4 regions of the Shewanella denitrificans OS217 genome follow, and region 1 is predicted to be linked to each of the others. Evidence: predicted binding sites of a transcription regulator. Region 1 holds the regulator's gene; each other region holds the start of a gene.
What was found. The regulator sigma-54, encoded in region 1, starts transcription at its own class of promoters, with help from an activator protein. The targets are predictions, from matches to a motif close to GTTGGCACGNNNNTNGNNT.
Positions count from the first base shown of each region.

Region 2: the regulator sigma-54 is predicted to act here: its motif matches at 1,667-1,685, upstream of fliE (flagellar hook-basal body complex protein FliE).
Region 3: the regulator sigma-54 is predicted to act here: its motif matches at 1,738-1,756, upstream of flgF (flagellar basal-body rod protein FlgF).
Region 4: the regulator sigma-54 is predicted to act here: its motif matches at 1,575-1,593, upstream of SDEN_RS19290 (BON domain-containing protein).

Region 1 is NC_007954.1:559,519-562,544, forward strand. It holds gene rapZ (RNase adapter RapZ) at 1-412, opposite strand, end outside; gene ptsN (PTS IIA-like nitrogen regulatory protein PtsN) at 409-852, opposite strand; gene hpf (ribosome hibernation promoting factor) at 855-1,142, opposite strand; gene SDEN_RS02575 (RNA polymerase factor sigma-54) at 1,169-2,650, opposite strand; gene lptB (LPS export ABC transporter ATP-binding protein) at 2,737-3,026, opposite strand, start outside.
Region 2 is NC_007954.1:1,543,075-1,546,100, reverse strand. It holds gene fliF (flagellar basal-body MS-ring/collar protein FliF) at 1-1,226, opposite strand, end outside; gene fliE (flagellar hook-basal body complex protein FliE) at 1,271-1,612, opposite strand; gene SDEN_RS06885 (sigma-54-dependent transcriptional regulator) at 1,899-3,026, opposite strand, start outside.
Region 3 is NC_007954.1:1,525,148-1,528,173, forward strand. It holds gene flgD (flagellar hook assembly protein FlgD) at 1-160, shown strand, start outside; gene flgE (flagellar hook protein FlgE) at 241-1,608, shown strand; gene flgF (flagellar basal-body rod protein FlgF) at 1,804-2,547, shown strand; gene flgG (flagellar basal-body rod protein FlgG) at 2,559-3,026, shown strand, end outside.
Region 4 is NC_007954.1:4,447,145-4,450,170, reverse strand. It holds gene SDEN_RS19300 (sigma-54 interaction domain-containing protein) at 1-667, opposite strand, end outside; gene SDEN_RS19295 (hypothetical protein) at 947-1,426, shown strand; gene SDEN_RS19290 (BON domain-containing protein) at 1,630-2,175, shown strand; gene SDEN_RS19285 (DUF2061 domain-containing protein) at 2,193-2,393, opposite strand; gene SDEN_RS19280 (hypothetical protein) at 2,774-3,026, opposite strand, start outside.

The sequences.
Region 1 (3,026 bases):
AAGAGGTGTCTATGTGGTGATCGACCATCTTGGCGATAGGCTCAAGTAGGCGGCCCTCGAGTTTAATCGCCTCTTGCAGCGACATCTGGCTTCTCGATAGTGGGTGCAGTCTGCGGGTTTCGCTGAAGCGTTTAAGTAATACTTTGTCACTTGAATTTAAGAAGAAACTGCTGATTTCTGTTTCAGGAGGCAGTAGGGCCAGTTGCTGCTCGAGTACTTTGCCCTGCTCGGCAATATTACGCACATCGACACTGATGGCCACTAAGTCATTACTGCTCTTGAGTTGTGCCAGCAGGCTACCAATTAAAGGCAGTGGTAGGTTATCGACGCAGTAATAACCTAGGTCTTCCAATACCCTAAGGGCGACGGATTTTCCTGAGCCAGAACGCCCCGATACGATCACAAGTTTCATTGAGTTATTACCTGGTAAAGTTCGGCTGCATCTTGGGTTTTACGCAGCTGTTTTAAAATGTGTTTGTCCGATAGTTTTTCAGCCATGGCCGCTAAGGTGCTTAAATGCTGCTTACATTGATCCTCGGGTACCAATAAGGCAAATAGTAGATCAACAGGTTGCTTATCGATAGCATCGAATGCTATGGCTTCATCGCATTTGATAAATACGCCTATTGGTTGAGTGATATTGTCTAAACGGCCATGTGGTATCGCAATGCCATTCCCAATTCCTGTGCTGCCCATTTTTTCTCTGGCCACTAGGCTTTCGAAAACTGCTTGCGCAGAGAGGGGTGGGTACTGGGCAGCGACAAGTTCGCTGATGAGTTCCAGTACCTTTTTCTTACTGCCCGGTGTGGCACAGGTGGTGCATTCCGGCTGCAGTATGCTACAAAGTTCCATTGTTAGTGTTTTGTTAACTTCTCTTTGTGTTTAATGACCTGGCGATCGAGTTTATCGATCAGGATGTCTATGGCAGCGTACATGTCGGCATGCTCTGATGTTGCGAACACTTCTGTACCACTTAAGCTAATTCTTGCTTCAGCAATTTGCTGTAATTTCTCAACATTTAGCACCACATGGACATTATTGATCTGATCGTAGTGGCGTTCAAGTTTAGAAAATTTGCCGCTAATGTATTCGCGCAGTGATTCGGTTATCTCTATATGGTGCCCAGTTACATTGATCTGCATTACACATCCTCCAATAGCCTAGTAGGTTATAAACTCTTACGTTGGTTTGAGGGGGGGATGAGCATTGCTTCACGATATTTTGCTATCGTACGACGGGCAACATTAATCCCCTGTTCCGCCAGAAGTTGAGCCATTTTGCTATCGCTTAATGGCTTTTTCTGGTTTTCTGCGGCAACCAGCTTTTTAATGAAAGCGCGGATTGCGGTAGATGAGCATTCACCCCCATCATCGGTACTCACATGGCTTGAAAAGAAGTACTTGAGTTCAAACAAGCCTTTGGGGGTGTGCATGTATTTTTGGGTGGTAACACGAGAAATGGTCGACTCATGCATCTCAACGGCTTCTGCTATGTCATTGAGAACCATAGGTTTCATTGCTTCTTCACCAAACTCGAAGAACCCTTGTTGATATTGAACTATGCAATTAGCCACTTTGAGCAAGGTATCGTTACGGCTCTCTAAGCTTTTAATAAACCATTTGGCCTCTTGCAAATTACCACGAATAAATTGGCTATCGACTTGGCTCTTGCTGCTGCGAGCCATAGCGGCATACTGCTGATTCACGCTGATTTTTGGCATACAATCGGGATTGAGCTCAACCATCCAGCGGCCATTCTTCTTGAGTACAGTCACATCAGGGATCACGTATTCATCTTCATTATGGGCCACAATAAGCCCAGGCCTTGGATTTAAGGATTGGATTAAGGCGATGGCGTCCCTGAGTTCGTCTTCTTTAAGGCGAGTTTTACGCATTAACAATCTAAAATCGCGGCCTGCGATCAAGTCTAAATACTCATCGATGAGCATACGTGCATTGTTTAAATGAGGCACGTCGGCGGCATATTGGGCCAACTGGATCAACAAACACTCCCGCAGGTCTCTCGCGGCTATGCCCACAGGGTCGAAATGCTGTACTCGTTTTAATACGGCTTCGACTTCATCCAGTTCAACATCGCTGTTGCCCATGGCTTCGAGAATATCTTGGGTGGACTGAGTGAGATAACCGCGCTCATCGATGGCATCTATGATGGCGGTGGCGATGGCCCGATCGGTTTCAGAGAAGGGGGTGAGATTTTTTTGCCACTCTAGATGCTCGTATAAGCCTTCGGTGGTTTCCCCTTGAAAGGGCATATCATCGAAACTGCCACCACTGGCTGAACCTGAATTGGGCGCTGCGGTGAAGACTTCATCCCAGGTGGTATCCATGGGTAACTCATCGGGCATGGATTCCTTGGTTAAGGATTCTGCTGTGTCCACAGAGGAGGTGTCTTTCTCGACGCTGACTTGGCTATTGTCGCTGAAATCGGTATCACCTTGGATGTCATCTTTTTTAGGGGGTTTTTCTTGTGAGAACTCGTCTTCTAGTTCCAATAAGGGATTGGACTCAAGGGCTTGTTGAATTTCTTGCTGTAGCTCCAATGAAGAAAGTTGCAGCAGGCGAATCGCCTGTTGCAGCTGAGGGGTCATAGTCAGATGTTGACCCATTTTAAGTTGGAGTGACGCTTTCATTTACCGCATATCCCTAGTGTCTATTCCATGAGTGCGACAGATCTTGGTGGAGCATTATCTGTGCCCCTGAACGTCATTTTAATTAACTATAGCTTGAATTGTTCGCCTAAGTACACTGCCCGAACCTGCTGATTATCTAAGATTTCAGCAGGTGTGCCTTCGGCAATCAAATTGCCGTGGCTGACGATATAAGCGCGTTCGCAAACATCCAAGGTTTCCCTGACATTATGATCGGTAATCAATACGCCAAGGCCGCGACTCTTGAGCTGTTGGATTATTTTTTTTATATCTATAACTGAGATAGGGTCAACACCAGCGAAAGGCTCATCCAGAAGAATAAACTGGGGATCGGCGGCTAGTGCGCGGGCTATCTCAA
Region 2 (3,026 bases), 980 kb from region 1:
GCACCTTCAAGCAATCGACGAATATTCGCTAACTCTTGCTCTGTACGCGCCACTCTTGTAACTTGACCATCTTCACCGGCAGCACCCGCTTTAAAATCAATTGCGACAGACACACTGACTCTTCTCACTACGCCAATTTGCTGACGGGTATGGCTAATTGTGGTATCCAATTCAAAATTACGGGTGGCTTCTCTGTGCACATTGCCATTACTGGCCACACTTTCTGTGGCTTCTCCCGCATTTTCAGGAATGTCTGACTCCATGGGCGGTTGATTGCTCAAGGCCCCAGGAATGCCCCCTACCCGTTCACCATTGGTGTTCGTTTCTATGGTCATTTCACTGCGAAGTGCAGGCAAATCTGGGGCAAAACGCTTGGCGGTTTGCTCGATAGCAGTAAAGTCCATGGTCACATCAACTTCTGAGGTGAAGTTCTCAGGACCAAGAATAGGCATTAAAATAGATTCGATTTTCTTGCGGTATTCCGCTTCTTGATTTTGCACTAGCTCGAGTTCACGACGTGCTCGAGCCGACGCGCCATCTTGACTGCCTGAGTTGAGAAGTCGTCCATTGGAGTCCGTGACCGTAACTCGCTCAGGCTCTAAGCCTTGCACGGCAGAGGCAACGATATCCACAATAGCGTCGATTTCTTCCTGACCCAGTGAACCGCGTCTTACATTTACCACGACTGTGGCACTGGGTTGAGATTGATTGCGGGCAAAGACGTTTTCTTTAGGCAGCGCCAAAATCACTTTAGCTCGGCTCACGCTCTTTAATTCTTCAATCACTCGGGCGAGGTTAAGTTCTTGACTGTGCTTGAGCCTAGCTTGCTCCATCCTTTGGCTTACGCCAAAGCCACTGTCTTTACTCAAATAGTCATTGGTATCGACGTTACTTTCAATACCTGCGCGGCTTAAGATTAATTTAATATCTTGGTATTGATCTTCTGGCACCTTGATAACATCGAGCTGAATTTCGTATTTGATCTGATTTTTATCCAATACATCGAGCACTTGGATCATTTCAGCTGTATCCATTTTACCCAAAGGACGATACTCAGGCTCTTGGGCCCACATCATCACGAAAACGGCTAATGCTAAACAGACAGCCAAGGCCAAGATCATGGTTATTTGGCGCAAAAAGTCAGTACCGCCAATATTGCTCATTAATCCTGACTTGTTCTCTTGGCCTACGCCAGAGCCATCTGCAGTATCTGAACCAACAATGATATCTGTGCTCACATTCAATACCTACTAATTGAGTGAAAAAATGCCTAAACAGGCATGCTCATGATTTCTTTATAGGCTTCAACAAGTTTATTTCTCACTTGTACTGTGGCCTCAAATGCAACGCCCGCTTTCTCTCTGGCAATAACCGTATCAGATAAGCTCACGCGTGTGTCGCCCATATCTAATCGAGTCGCTAAACTTGCCGAGTTTTGCTGTAGTCCATTGACACTGCCGACGGCTTGAGACAAGAGTTGTCCAAAATCAGCCCCTTGAGTGTTATTCACTTGCTGGAGCATGTTTGGACGAATACCATTAGTTAAAGATGGGGTGATTTCACCGCGAAGTGACTGCATTTCTTGCAATAATGGGTTTGCGTTTATTTGCATCTTGAGCTCCCTTTCGTCGGAAAGTTGACGAACAATACCTAGTTAACAAGGTTAGTGCAAATTAAATGCCAAGACGGGAAGATAAATAGAATTAATCGCATAAAAAATCTACTCACTAACGGGATGAGTAGATTAAGTCGTTGATCTTATATTAAAGATATTGAAATGAATTTTCTTTGCAGAAAGCAAGCTTGCTCAAAAAGGAGCAAAGCTGGCTATGGCCATATGGCTTGATATGACAGGGGCTTCAGCCTATTTAGATACTCCACGGCTCAGACAATTCACCCTAAGCTGGCAGCTCTATGCCCATGTCTCTCATTTTAGCCATCTTGTACCTTAAGGTGCGAGCACTTATGCCTAAGCGTTCAGCCACATCTTTACGGCTACCATTACATTGAGTTAACGTCTCGAGAATGATCACGTGTTCTTGTGCTTTTAACTCATCGCCTAACCCTTCTACTTCCACTGTTTTTAGGGCCATGTTGGCATCACTGCTCAGGCACATATCCCCTGAATCAAGAATGATGTCATCAAGGCCAATTTTATCGCCGCAATGGAGGATCATCGCCCGTTGAATAACATTATCTAATTCGCGTACATTGCCAGGCCATCTATGGGCTAACAAGCGTCTAGTGGCGTTTTCATCAAGCTCTGGCACAGCTGCGGTGCTGGGCGCATGCTTTTGGATCAAATGTCTGGCTAAAGGTAGGATGTCTGCAGGCCTTTGATTAAGCGCAGGCCAAACTAATGGGAATACATTAATACGGTAATATAAATCCTCCCTGAATGCACCGGATGATGCCATTGCTTTTAGATCGCGATTCGAGGTTGCCAATACTCGGACATTGAGTTTTATCGTCTTACGGCCGCCCAAACGTTCAACTTCTTTTTCCTGCAAGACTCGCAATAATTTAGCCTGCAGGCCTAATTCCATTTCAGAAATTTCATCCAACAACAAGGTACCGCCTTGGGCTTGCTCGAACTTACCAGGACAAGCCTGGTAAGCGCCAGTAAAGGCCCCTTTCTCATAGCCAAACAAGGTTGCCTCTAACATGTTCTCTGGAATGGCTGCGCAGTTTATGGCCACAAACGGCTCATCACTACGGGAACTATGCTGGTGAATGTATCGGGCAAGCACTTCTTTTCCTGAACCACTGGGGCCCATTATCATCACTGACGCATCCGATATCGCCACCCGCTGTGCCAAGGCTAACAAGGCATGACTTTTTTCATCGGCAACCACTGGCTGCTGGCTATCATGCTTTAATGGCAAATAACGAGAGACTTGATTAAGCAATACTTCAGGTGCAAAAGGTTTGGCTAAATAATCCACAGCACCCAGTTTCATCGCATTAACGGCGCTATCTATGGTGGCATAGGCTGTCATTAATAGCACAGGTAGTTTGGGGTGAGA
Region 3 (3,026 bases), 970 kb from region 1:
CAGCGGAAAGGTAGATGGCAAGGCACAAGACTTACCCGTTTCTACTTATGCCCATGTCACCAGTGTTTCTCTGGGGACCGCGAGTTCAGGAGCAATATTAAACTTACGAGGGCTAGGTGGCATTAAACTTGCTGATGTTCTAGCAGTAACAGAAGCATAGTTTGGCGAGTTTTAATCGATAATACGCATGGTTATTATAAAAATGTCGTTAGTGGTACAGAATTAGGTAAGAGGTGAATTATGTCGTTTAACATTGCACTCAGTGGCATTGCTGCCGCGCAGAAAGACTTAAATACAACAGCAAATAATATTGCGAACGTTAACACTATCGGTTTTAAAGAGTCGCGAGCAGAATTTGCTGACGTTTATGCTAATTCTATTTTCTCTAATGGTAAGACAGCAGTGGGTGGCGGGGTAACCACGACCCAAGTGGCGCAGCAATTCTCTCAAGGCAGCCTGCAATTTACCAGTAATGCATTAGATTTGGCGATTAGTGGTGGTGGCTTTTTTGTCACTTCTGCCAATATCGATACCTCTCAAGATCAATCTTTTTCACGAGCTGGTGCATTTAAAGTTGATTCAAATAATTACATGGTGGACTCGGCAGGTAATTTTTTGCAAGCATTCCCAGTGGATGAAACTGGTAGCTCAACCTCAGTGAGCTTAACAACCACCAAACCTGTGAAAATACCTGATACTGCAGGTAGTCCGGTAAAAACAAGCTCTATTGGCATGCAGATGAATTTAAACTCAGGTGACAAGGTGTTAGATCCAGCAGCATTCGATCCAACAGATTCTAAAACATTCAATAAGTTAACGTCTGTAACTATGTTTGATTCATTAGGTGAATCTCATGTTATGACCAGCTACTTTGTGAAACCCACCAATGGCTCATATACAGGTGAAAGTAACTGGGTTGTCTTCTATGCTGTAGATGGTAAACAGGTTGACCTTGCTGGGACTGATGTTGGTACCTATCAGACAGATACCGATGGCGATCGTATCGCTGATACGCCACAGCTCGCTCAAACGGCTGGTGGCTGGCGTGGATCTGTGCTTAAGTTTAATGATGTAGGCGCCTATACTGGCAGCGATCCAGCAGTACTAACCACTGAGGCCTTAGGGTTACCTGGCGCAGGTATTTTAGGCCCAGGCGCCGATGGTACCCAAACACTGAGTATCGCGTTTAATAACCCCACTCAATACTCATCAAACTTTGAAGTGACAGAGCTTACCCAAAACGGCACTACAGTTGGCCGCTTAACTAACGTCTCCATTGGCTCCGATGGACTGGTGATCGCTAAGTACAGTAACGGCTCTACAGTGCCACTAGCTCGAGTAGCCTTAGTGCGTTTTGCCAACGAGCAAGGGTTGACTCAGGTGGGAAATACCTCTTGGAAAGCCAGCTTAGATTCAGGCCCGGCGCTTGCGGGTGAAGCTAATAGCGGCACATTTGGTAGCATTCGTTCATCAGCTTTAGAGCAGTCGAATGTTGATTTGACCACAGAGCTTGTAGATTTAATCTCTGCTCAGCGTAACTTTCAGGCGAACTCGAGAACCTTAGAAGTGAATAATACCTTGCAGCAAACCATACTGCAGATCCGCTAACCTTATTCAGAGGTTAACTTTAGGAGCGGCTCAGGACACTGAGTCGCTCTTTTTTTCTAATTGTCTTCTCATCTGCTCTCTGTAGCCAACCTCAGTTGTTATTTCTCTGCTTTCTTAATAAAACCTAAACTTGGCACAATGTTTGCTTTTATCTTGTTATCACCCTTTCACTGCAAAAACTTGACGGAGCAACAGATGGACAAATTTCTTTATGTTGCCATGAGCGGCGCTAAACAAAACATGAGCGCACTTGCGGTACGAGCCAATAACTTGGCCAACGCCAACACCGATGGTTTTAAGTCTGATTTAACTCAGGCCCGCTCTATGCAGGCCTTTGGTGAAGGTTTGCCCTCTCGTGTCTTTGCGATGACAGAAATAGCCACCTCAGATTTTAAAGCTGGCGCCCTGAAAACCACCGGCCGTGATCTTGATATCGCGGTCAAAGGTGATGGCTGGATAGCCGTACAGGCTCCCGATGGTTCAGAAGCTTACACTCGCTCTGGTGGACTTAAATTTGACAATACGGGTTTGCTACTTAATAGCCGCAATAACCCTGTCATGGGCAATTCAGGTCCTATCGTCTTGCCTTTGCCCATTGATAAATTACAAATATCACCGGATGGGATCATTTCAATCCGACCACAAGGCGCCACTGCGGAGGTTATCGAAGAGGTGGCTCGCATCAAGCTAGTTAATCCTGATAACTCACAAATGATGCGTGGTGAAGATGGACTTTTTCGCCTGACCTCAGGGGACGTGGCGGCAAAAGATCCCAGCGTGCAAGTTGAAAGTGGTGCCATTGAAGCAAGCAATGTCAACCCAGTTGAAGAAATGGTGGCGTTAATCAGTATCCAACGTCAGTACGAAATGCAAGTGAAGATGATGAAAACGGCTGAAGAAACCGATCAAGCGTCTTCATCATTAATGCGAATTGGTTAGGAGTATAGATTATGCATCCCGCACTCTGGATTAGTAAAACCGGCCTTGATGCCCAGCAAACTGATATTTCAGTTATTTCTAACAACGTGGCGAATGCCAGTACCATTGGTTACAAGAAAAGCCGCGCTGTGTTTGAGGATTTACTTTATCAAACGGTAAATCAAGCCGGTGGGATCAGCGCCGACAATACCAAATTGCCTAATGGTTTAAATATAGGTGCGGGTACCAAAGTCGTGGCAACACAGAAAATGTTTAGCCAAGGCAATATGCTGACCACGGACAACTCATTAGATTTAATGATTGAAGGTCCAGGATTTTTTGAAGTTCAGTTACCCGATGGTACACCCGCGTACACTCGAAATGGTCAGTTTAGTTTGGATGATACCGGGCAAATAGTGACGCCAGGTTCTGGCTACGTGCTGCAACCTGCGATTACCATCCCGGAAAATGCCACAGGTATTACGGTATCTGCTGGTGGT
Region 4 (3,026 bases), 660 kb from region 1:
GCGCCCCAGTGAAAGCCCCCTTTATATGGCCAAATAGTTCACTGTCCACCAACTCTGGGCTTAAGGCACCACAGTTGATAGCAATAAAGGGTTCATTCGACCGACTGCTGGCTAAGTGTATGGTATTGGCAACCAATTCTTTACCTGCACCACTTTCCCCTACTATTAACACATTACTTTCGGCTGTGGCCACCTTGCGTATGGTGCGATAAAGTTTATGCATAGCTCTTGATGAGCCAACGAGTAGCCCATATTGATCGAGGTCGCTGCAGAAGGACTGATTAACGTGAGATTTAGTGTGGATCAAATTTTGAGCGAAATCTTCTAGCGTGTCGTTAATCAGGGCCATATCGTGGGGTTGGCGAAAATGATATCCCGCCCCTTTTGACATTAGCTTGTCTAGATAGGGATTAGGTTGACCATCGGTGAAAAAAATAAACTCTCTGTCTGACATCATGGCGCTATTGACTAAATTTAAATAGTCCTCATGACTCAATTGAGGGTTCGAAATCAGTGCAACATCCACCTGTATGTTTTCGAGTTGGCTTAACCAAGATTCAGTGGGGATGCTGGCTATCTTATCAAAATGAGCCGCAGCAGATGATCGCATAAGTGCTCGTTCGGCTTTGGGGTCTTGCAAGTGATAAAAAAGTGTTGGACGGGCCATGTCGATAAAACTCCTTGTACCTGTTAGACCAATGTAAGCCATGAAATTGTGTTTAGCAATGTTAGTTGGCCACAGGTTTAGTCTACGATCCTTGGTGGTAATAAATATGAAAATAGTGCTGATACGTCATGTGGTGGTATTTCTAATGAGCACGATTTATGCATGCTTGATACTTAGCCCCTTGGATAAACCACCCATAAATCACAAGTCGGGTTAAACAAGCGCTCGATACACTTTATATGGGCAGTAAATCATTCGTCGAAATAATGGGAGGAATTAATGCTAACCGATACTCCTTTTCATGACTATTCTTGCCATCACTCTGATATGTGGCTATTAAATGACATCATAGATTTATGTCAGGAGGGGCAAGTGTTTTACTTCCAGGCTAAGGAAAGTGTCGCTGATTACAACCTTAAACGCATTTTTTCCAGAATGGCTGTTATTCGCAGACGTATGCTGGCTGATCTAATTCCTCTATTTAATTTAGAAAAACAGGTGCCTATAATTTTTGACCGAGCCGTTAATGATATTAACCCCACCTATGTCGCAGCATATGATTCGGTAACACATCTACATACTGAGCAAGCCATTATGGTGATTTTAAAAATGGAACGTCTGGTGCTTATGCGTTTAAAGCTGGCAGTTAAACAGGCCAATAGTCAGCGAGTCGCTCTTCAGTTAGCTGACGGTACCGCTTGGCTGCAGATAACATGTGATCAGTTAACTGCATTAAAAGCTCAGTCTCAATATCAATAAAAAGCTTCCTGTGGAGCTCTTGTCTTGTTTTTCGTCAGCTAGCAATAATTACCGACCCTAAGTAAAAAGTACAGACCTCCCACATAGGTAATTAGCGCTGAAAATAATATGCGTCATCATAAGGCTTTGATTTTGTAGTCTTTATATTGTTGGCATAGTTTGAGCATTGCCTAATATGAGAAACACAACACAAGGATATTATTATGAAGACTGCAACTACAGGTTTACTAACAAGTTTAATCCTAGCCACTGCATCATTAAGTGTAAATGCTGCAGAAGGTTGGCAAGGTGAGACTAAGGATGCTTGGATTGACGGAAAGGCAGAAACCACATTATTGTTAAATACTAACCTTAACTCTTTTGACATTAATACTGATGTGAAAAATGGCCTAGTTACGCTAACGGGCAAGGTTGAAAGTGGTGTCGATAAAGCATTGGCAGCCGAGTTGGTTAAAAGTCTAGACGGGGTTAAAGATGTTGATAATCAATTAACCGTACTGAGCGAAAAAGAAAGCTCCAATGACATGGTTGAAGCACTCACTGACTCTAAAGTGGCGACAGTGGTTAAGACACGTTTACTGTTTTCATCTGAAGTATCGGGTACAGATATTAATGTTGAAGTGGAGGAGGGGGTTGTCACTCTTATTGGTACTGTTTCCAGTGATGCCGAGCGTCAGCTTGCATTAAAAATTGCCGAAAACACAGATGATGTGGACAAGGTCGTTGATAAAATTAAAGTTGCTGGATAATTTACATTTAAGTTTCATCAAAAGGCCGCCATTCGGCGGCTTTTTTTCTTATATTCATAGCTTTTCCACGCTTTGTCATGAAAATAAAACACTACAGTGTTCACTGCCGGTTCAACCAAGGCGACAGTGCCACCTATGAGTATGCTACCTGTTAGTAAGTAGGTAATGCTGAAGGCGACACTAAAGTGCAATATCGCAAAGGTGAATGTTTTAATCATGAGGTCAACCTCGGTTAATTAGTTAATCTAAATGATAATCGTTATCAATAATAATGCAAGCTTAAATACTAGATTAACTTGAGAGGAAGATTCGATAAGAGCACTGTTTGCCTGTAGGGCAGAGTAAAGCGGTATTTTAGGTGGGAATAGCAGTTACCTAATCAAGGTTAACTGCTTCGGGATGAGTTTATCGGCTCTTGCGCTGGTGAATTCTGCTGATGTTTAGTCATCTTGTGACGCAGTTCTGAACTACTTTATACCCGCGTGCTAAGCGGAGCAGAAAGAAGTCATGTCTTGTACATCAAGATTAATAACGTCTCTCTGCCCAAATAGGGCTAATCCAAACTAGCTTACCCATCGCAGACTAAGCACTCGTAAGCTTAAAGCCTGTCACACATGTAGCGTAAGTTGTCTTTACTAAATACGGGGTGACCAGCATCTTGATGGCAATACTCAGCTTTAAAGTTGTCGATGTTGCTTGAGGATGTGACTATTTTTTCAAATGCTTTGAGTTCAGTAGCCGATAAACGCTCGGCGATGGTTGCACGGGCCTTCTGGGCATTTCGATCGACTTTTATGATTTTTGTCCCCGTCATAGCATCGAGCTTATTCTCGGCTTTTTCGAAAAAGCCG